Prosthecomicrobium sp. N25: one gene and its partner. The protein of the gene in region 2 interacts with the protein of the main gene of each other region in a pairwise test. Links are inferred from orthologs where the notes say so. Each region holds a gene or a part of one and is shown on either strand. Other genes may lie near its edges.

The links.
Region 1: the proteins of WBG79_RS07750 (region 2) and ileS interact in binary tests that used the Escherichia coli proteins (3 or more experiments, as listed by UniProt). The link is inferred for Prosthecomicrobium sp. N25 from one-to-one orthologs.

What each region holds. Positions count from the first base shown.
Region 1 is NZ_JBBCAT010000001.1:217,748-221,546, reverse strand. Bases 225-3,714 are described here. They hold ileS (isoleucine--tRNA ligase), read right to left. Parts: upstream 3,365-3,714; coding sequence 425-3,364; downstream 225-424. Other genes in these bases: WBG79_RS00995 (DMT family transporter), read right to left, coding at 3,613-3,714; lspA (signal peptidase II), read right to left, coding at 225-381. Also shown: more of lspA, read right to left, coding at 1-224; more of WBG79_RS00995, read right to left, coding at 3,715-3,799. UniProt on the Escherichia coli protein: Catalyzes the attachment of isoleucine to tRNA(Ile). As IleRS can inadvertently accommodate and process structurally similar amino acids such as valine, to avoid such errors it has two additional distinct tRNA(Ile)-dependent editing activities.
Region 2 is NZ_JBBCAT010000001.1:1,709,630-1,712,923, reverse strand. What follows is about bases 89-3,073. They hold WBG79_RS07750 (sugar ABC transporter substrate-binding protein), read right to left. Parts: upstream 2,108-3,073; coding sequence 1,070-2,107; downstream 89-1,069. Other genes in these bases: WBG79_RS07745 (ROK family transcriptional regulator), read left to right, coding at 2,475-3,073; WBG79_RS07755 (ABC transporter permease), read right to left, coding at 89-706. In the rest of the region: more of WBG79_RS07755, read right to left, coding at 1-88; more of WBG79_RS07745, read left to right, coding at 3,074-3,294. UniProt on the Escherichia coli protein: Part of the ABC transporter complex RbsABC involved in ribose import. Binds ribose. Also serves as the primary chemoreceptor for chemotaxis.

The DNA of each region.
Region 1 (3,799 bases), 1.5 Mb from region 2 along the record:
CCGATCCGGCAGGAACAGGTGCACGAAATCCACGACCGCGCCGTAGGCGGAGCGGTCGATGGCGTTGCCGACCGCGCCGCCGAGGATCAGCCCGAGCGACAGCGCCTCGAGCCGCCGCTCGGTGCGGCCGAGCCAGACCACGATCAGCACCGAGGCGGCGAGCGAGAGCACCACCAGGAGCCAGCGGCCGAGGTCGCCCTCCTGGCGGAGGAGCCCGTACGAGATGCCGTAGTTCCAGACAAGGCGGAACTCCGCGAAGGGGGCGATCGCGACCGGGCCCGTCTCGCCGAGATCGGCGACGCGCAGGACGTAGAGCTTGGAGGCCTGGTCGAGGGCCAGCCCGACGGCGGCCACGAGGAGGCCGAGGACGCGGGGCGTCATCGGCCGGGCCCCGCGGGCCGACCCTCGTGCCGGAAGCGCCCGCTCACGCGGCGCGTCCCCGGCGGCTTTCCCACTCGCGCATCGCGGCGGCGTCGCGGGGCGTGAGGTCCGGGTAGGCCGGGTCGGCGCCGACCTCCGTGCTGATCTTCCAGGAGCGGGCGCACTTGCGGCCCTCGGCGGGCTTCGGCACGACCGCGACGCCGGCGACCTCGTCGATCCGGATCGCGTCGGCCGGCCCCTCGCCGGCCAGCACGGTGAGGCCGCTCGTGATGGCGATCTCGGCCATGTCGACCGAACAGGCCGCCGTCCGCAGCGCCTCGTCGGCGACGTAGACGACGGGGGCGGCCTCGAGGGAGGAGCCGATCCGCTTGGCGGCGCGCTCCAGTTCGAGGGCGCCGGTGACGGCCCGCCGGACCCGGCGGACCCGCGCCCACTTGGCGGCGAGCGCGTCGTCGCGCCAGTCGGCGGGCAGTTCGCGGAAGAGCTCCAGGTGGACGGAGCGCTCCTCCGACCGGTGCCGGAGCGTCCAGGCCTCCTCCATGGTGAAGGGCAGCATGGGGGCGAGCCAGGTGACGATCGCGTCGAAGAGCCGGTCGACCACCGTCAGGGCCGCGCGCCGCCGGACCGAGGAATAGGGGTCGCAGTAGAGCGCGTCCTTGCGGATGTCGAAGTAGAAGGCCGACAGGTCGACGACCATGAAGTTCATCAGCACATGCACGATGCGCTTGAAGTCGTAGGCCGCGTAGCCGGCGCGCACCTCGTCGCCGACCTCGGCGAGGCGGTGCAGCATGAAGCGCTCGAGCTCCGGCATCTCGGCGAGCGGGACCTCGTCGCCGGGCTCGTGGTGGGCGAGGGTGCCGAGCATCCAGCGCAGCGTGTTGCGCAGCTTGCGGTAGGCCTCCGCGTTGGTCTTCATGATCTCTGGGCCGATGCGGAGGTCGTCCGCATAGTCGGAGGTGACGACCCAGAGCCGCAGGATGTCGGCGCCGGAGGTCTTGATGACGTCCTGCGGGGCGACGATGTTGCCGAGCGACTTCGACATCTTGCGGCCGTCCTCGGCCATGACGAAGCCGTGGGTCAGGACCGAGTCGTAGGGGGCCCGGCCGCGGGTGCCGCAGCTCTCCAGGAGCGAGGAGTGGAACCAGCCGCGGTGCTGGTCCGAGCCCTCCAGGTACATGTCCGCCGGCCACTTCAGGTCCGGCCGCTTCTCCAGCACGAAGGCGTGGGTGGAGCCACTGTCGAACCAGACGTCCAGGATGTCGTTCACCTTCCGCCACTTCGGCAGGTCGTCCACGAGCCCGCCGAGGAAGCGCTCCTCCGCGCCCTCGGCGTACCAGGCGTCGGCGCCCTCGGCCTTGAAGGCGTCGTAGACGCGGCGGGTCAGCGCGTCGTTGTGGGCGAAGTCCGGTCCCGGCGCGAGGCGGCCGGTGTCCTCGTGGCGGAACACGGCGATCGGCACGCCCCAGGCGCGCTGGCGCGAGACGACCCAGTCCGGCCGGCCGGCGATCATGCCTTCCAGCCGGTTCTGCCCCTGCGGCGGGTAGAAGGTGGTCTCCGCGATGGCCTTGAGCGACCGGGCGCGCAGCGTGTCGCCCTGGCCGTCGATGTCGCGGTCCATGTGGATGAACCATTGCGGCGTGTTGCGGAAGATGACCGGCTTCTTCGACCGCCAGGAATGCGGGTACTGGTGCTTCAGGCGGCCGCGCGCCACCAGGGCGCCGGCGTCCGCCAGCGCCTGGATGACCGCCCCGTTGGCGTCGCCCTTCTCGCCCTTGTCGGTGATCACCCGGCGGTTCTCGAAGCCGGGGGCCTGGGCGGTGAAATAGCCGTCGTCGTCGACCGTGAAGGGGATCGTCGGGTCGATGCCGCGCGCCTGCAGGGTCCGCGCATGGTGCATCCAGGCCTCGAAGTCCTCGCGGCCGTGGCCCGGGGCGGTGTGGACAAAGCCGGTGCCCGCATCGTCGGAGACGTGGTCGCCCTCGAGCATGGGCACCATGAAGCCGTAGCCGAGAGCGGCGAGCGGGTGCTTGCAGGCGATGCCGGCGAGATCATGCTCCGAGAGCGCCTCGCGCTTCTCGAAGGAGTCCACCTTCGCGGCGCGCATCACCTCCTCGGCCAGCCGGTCGGCGAGGATCAGGCGGTCGCCGGCCTTCGCCCAATTGCCTTCCGGCGCGGCCGTCACCTCGTAGACCCCGTAGGCGACCTTGGACGAATACGCGATGGCGCGGTTGCCCGGGATGGTCCAGGGGGTCGTCGTCCAGATGACCACCGAGGCGCCGGCCACTGCGGCCGGGCCGACCACCACCGGGAACTTCACCCAGATCGTGTCCGACTGGTAGTCCTGGTACTCGACCTCGGCCTCGGCGAGCGCGGTCTTCTCGACGACCGACCACATGACCGGCTTGGAGCCGCGGTAGAGCTGGCCCGAGACCGCGAACTTCTGCAGCTCGGTGGCGATCACGGCCTCGGCCTCGTAGGCCATGGTCAGGTAGGGGTTTTCGAAGTCGCCCTCGACGCCGAGCCGCTTGAACTCGGCCGCCTGCACGCCGATCCAGTGCTCGGCGAACTGCCGGCACTCCTTGCGGAACTCGACCGCCGGCACCTCGTCCTTGTTGCGGCCCTTGGCGCGGTACTGCTCCTCGATCTTCCATTCGATGGGCAGGCCGTGGCAGTCCCAGCCGGGGACGTAGTTGGAGTCGTAGCCCTCCATCTGCTTGAAGCGCGTGATGACGTCCTTGAGGATCTTGTTGAGCGCGTGGCCGATGTGGAGGTTGCCGTTGGCGTACGGCGGGCCGTCGTGCAGCACGAACAGGGGGCGGCCCTTGGCGGCCTCGCGCAGGCGGCGGTACAGGCCCGTCGACTGCCAGCGCTCCAGGATCTTCGGCTCCTTCTCGGGCAGGCCGGCGCGCATGGGGAAGTCGGTGACGGGGAGGAAGAGCGTCTCCGAATAGTCTCGGGTCGCGGAGGCGGACGTGTCGTTCATCGGTCAACTCGGATCGGACGGGACAGGGGCGGCGGCCTCGAGGGGCCGCGCCGCGGGGCGAGGCTTAGGAAGTCCCGGACCTCGACCGGGTCGCGATCAGGCGCGCCCGGAGGAGGCCGGGCCCGTAATTCGGCGGAGGTCCCGCCCGGTCGCGTGAAGCCGACGCATGCGTGCTCGTTCCCGAGGTCGAAGGATGGCGGCGGTTCTACCAGCGCCGGGGCGGTTGGGGAAGCCCGGATCGCGCCTCGTCACGCGGCCTTGCCCGCCTCGCGCCGCACGATCGCCAGGCCCGAGCCGACGATCAGGACGATGCCGGCCCAGGTCGGCCCGTCCGGGAAGTCGCCGAAGACCAGGAAGCCGAGGGTCGTGGCGCTGATGATCTCCAGGTAGTTGAGCGGCGCCAGCACGGCGGCCGGCGCGCTCTCGAAGGCCTTG
Region 2 (3,294 bases):
CATGCACGTGGCGGCCCCAGGGGGTGTGGTTGAGCACGTACCAGAACAGCAGCACGAGCAGGATCATGGCCACAGAGCCGGCGGTCAGCCGCATGCCGAAGAAGTCGATCGAGGTGGCGAAGACCTGCAGGAGCGGCGCCTCCGCCTCCACGTCGGCGGCGCGGATCGTCTCGCTCTCGGAGTACCAGAGGTTGAGCGCGAAGAAGATGTTCCAGGTGCCGAGGGTGACGATGAAGGGCGGCAGACGGAAGCGGGTGACGAGCAGGCCGTTGATGCCGCCGCAGATCGCGCCGACGCCGAGGCCGGCCAGGATCGCGACCGGGGCCGGCAGGCCGGCGCCGACGGCGAGCTTGCCCATCACCACCGAGCAGAGGACCATGATGGCGCCGACCGAGAGGTCGATGCCGGCGGTCAGGATGATGATCGTCTGGGCGACGCCGATGACGCCGATGATCGTCACCTGCTGGAGGACCAGCGAGAAGTTGAAGGGGTGCAGGAAGCGCTCGCCGACAATGGTCGAGAAGATCGCCACGCCGATCAGGAGAACGATCGCCGGGATGAGTGTCGGATGCATGTGGAGGAGGTGTTGCAGACGCTTGACGAGCGTCGGCCTGTCCTCCGCGAAGTTGGCCACGCCGGTTTGCACCTGGGCGGCCACGCGCTCGAATTCCGCCGCCTTCGAGGGCGACTCGTCCGTTGCCGACATGGGCTTCCTCCTGGAGTTTCGCTCGACCTAGCCTCGACGGGCGCTCGCATCGGGCCCGCGTTCTGCCGCGCGGGAGGACGCCATGGTCCGCCCGTCCGCCGAGGAATGCAAATCGTTTGAAGAGGGACCGGGCGCCCCGGCGCCGTCGCCGCGAGCCTGCCGCAGGGGCCTCCGCCCCGGTGTCCTCGGACCTGCCGGGCGCGCCGGCGAGGCGGTCCGCCTGCCACGGGCAGGCGGGGGTGGGTGGGGGACGACCGGCGCTTCCCCGGGCCCTGGCCGGAGACCCGCGGCGGCTGGCCGCCGCGGGTTTCCCTATCGCAGATCGGAGCCGCCGTCAGACGGACGGCCGGCCCCGCAGGGGCATCAGCCCCAGCACTTCTTCAGGCCTTCCTCGGTGTTGATCGAGGGCACACCGGAAGCCGGCTTGTCGGTGATCAGGCTGACGCCGGTGTTGAAGAAGTCGAGGCCCGGGGTCGGGGCCGGCTTCTTGCCAGTCTTGGCGAACTCGGCGATCGCCTCGATGCCCTTGGAGGCCATCAGCAGCGGGTACTGCTGGGAGGTCGCGCCGATGATACCGGCCTTGACGTTCTTGACGCCCGGGCAGCCGCCGTCGACCGAGACGATGAGCACGTCCTTGGTCTTGCCGACGGCCTTCAGGGCCTCGTAGGCACCGGCCGCGGCCGGCTCGTTGATGGTGTAGACGACGTTCACGCCGGGGTCCTTCTGGAGCAGGTTCTCCATGGCCTTGCGGCCGCCCTCCTCCGAGCCGGCGGTCACGTCGTTGCCGACGATGCGCTTGTCGGTCTCGTCGCCGTTCTTCTTCGGGTCCTTCACGTCCACGCCGAAGCCGGTGAGGAAGCCCTGGTCGCGCAGGTAGTCGACGGTCGGCATGTTCTTGGAGAGGTCGAGCAGGGCGATCTTGGCGGTGGCGGCCTTGTCGCCGAGGGTCGCCTTGGCCCACTGGCCGATCAGCTTGCCGGCCTCGAAGTTGTCGGTGGCGAAGGTCGCGTCGGCGGCGTCGGCCGGCTCCGTCGGGGTGTCGAGGGCGATGACGAGCACGCCCGCCTGGCGCGCCTTCTTGATGACCGGCACGATGGCCTTGGAGTCGGACGGCACCAGCAGGATGCCCTTGGCGCCGCCGGCGATCAGGTTCTCGATCGCCTGGACCTGACTGTCATGGTCGCCGTCGTATTTGCCCGCGAAGGAGCGCAGCTCCATGCCGAGTTCCTTGGCCTTGGCCTCGGCGCCCTCGCGCATCTTCACGAAGAAGGGGTTGGTGTTGGTCTTGGTGATCAGGCCGACCACGACCTTGCCCTGTGCGGCGGCGGGGCCGGCCGCGAAGGCGAGCCCGAGGGCCGCAGCGGCGACCGTCATGGTGAGCGAAGCCTTGAAGGATTTCATCGGTTTCTTCCTCCCGAAAGCCCCTGTCGGGGCGCCTTGCAGCCTCGTCCGGGCAAGCCCCCGGCGAGGTCTCCCGGCTGACCGCCCTGCCCCCGCCGGGCGCTTCGACGCGCGGTGCGGGGACGGCGGCCGCCATCCGGTAGGGCGGTTCTCGCATGAAGCCGGGAAGCCTGTCAATAAATAAATCCACTGGATGAACTTATTGACAGCACGGGTGCCGAGGGCCATCATCCGCGGCGATGCGAGGCCGGGCCTTGCCTAGGCGGATCGCCTTGCGGCACGTGAAACGAGAGCCTCGCCGGGAGGAGAATCGGTGGACGACCTGCCCGAGATCGGACAGCGCGACGTCGGGCGCGCGGAGCCCGCCCTGCGCGAGGGCCTGCCGGCGGCCGACCTGCGCCGCGGGACAGACCAGGCGGGCGTGCGCCTCTACAACGAGCGGCTGGTGCTGTCGCTGATCCGGCGCGGCGGCGGGCTGCCCAAGGCCGAGATCGCACGGCTGACCGGCCTCTCGCCGCAGACCACGACGGTAATCATGAACCGCCTGGAGCAGGAGGGGCTGATCCGCCGGGGCGAGCCGCAGCGCGGCCGGATCGGGCAGCCGGCCATTCCGTACATGCTCAACCCGGACGGGGCGGTGTCGTTCGGCCTGAAGATCGGCCGCCGCTCGACGGACCTCGTCGTGGTCGACTTCCTCGGCCGGGTCATCGCCCGGCGGCACTGGACCCACCCCTACCCTCTCCCCGACAGCCTGCTCGCCCATGTGCGGGAGGGCACCGCGGACCTGACGGCCCGGCTCAGCGAGACTCAGCGCGCGCGCATCGTCGGCTTCGGGGTGGCGACGCCCTTCGAACTCTGGAACTGGGAGCCCGAGGTCGGCGCGCCGCCCGCGGTCATGCAGGCCTGGCGCGGCTTCGACGCCCGGCAGGCGCTCACGGCCGTCCTGCCCTGGCCGGTGCACGTCATGAACGACGGCACGGCGGCCTGCGCGGCCGAGAACCTGTTCGGCAACGCCCAGGCGGCGCGCGACTTCGTCTACGTGTTCGTCGGCTCCTTCGTGGGCGGCGGCATCGTGGTGTCCGGCAACGTGGTGCCGGGCCGGACCGGCAACGCCGGCGCCATCGGCTCGATGCCCGTCCCGCGCGCCGCCCCTGGCGGCAAGGTGGTGACCGAGCAGTTGATCCGGG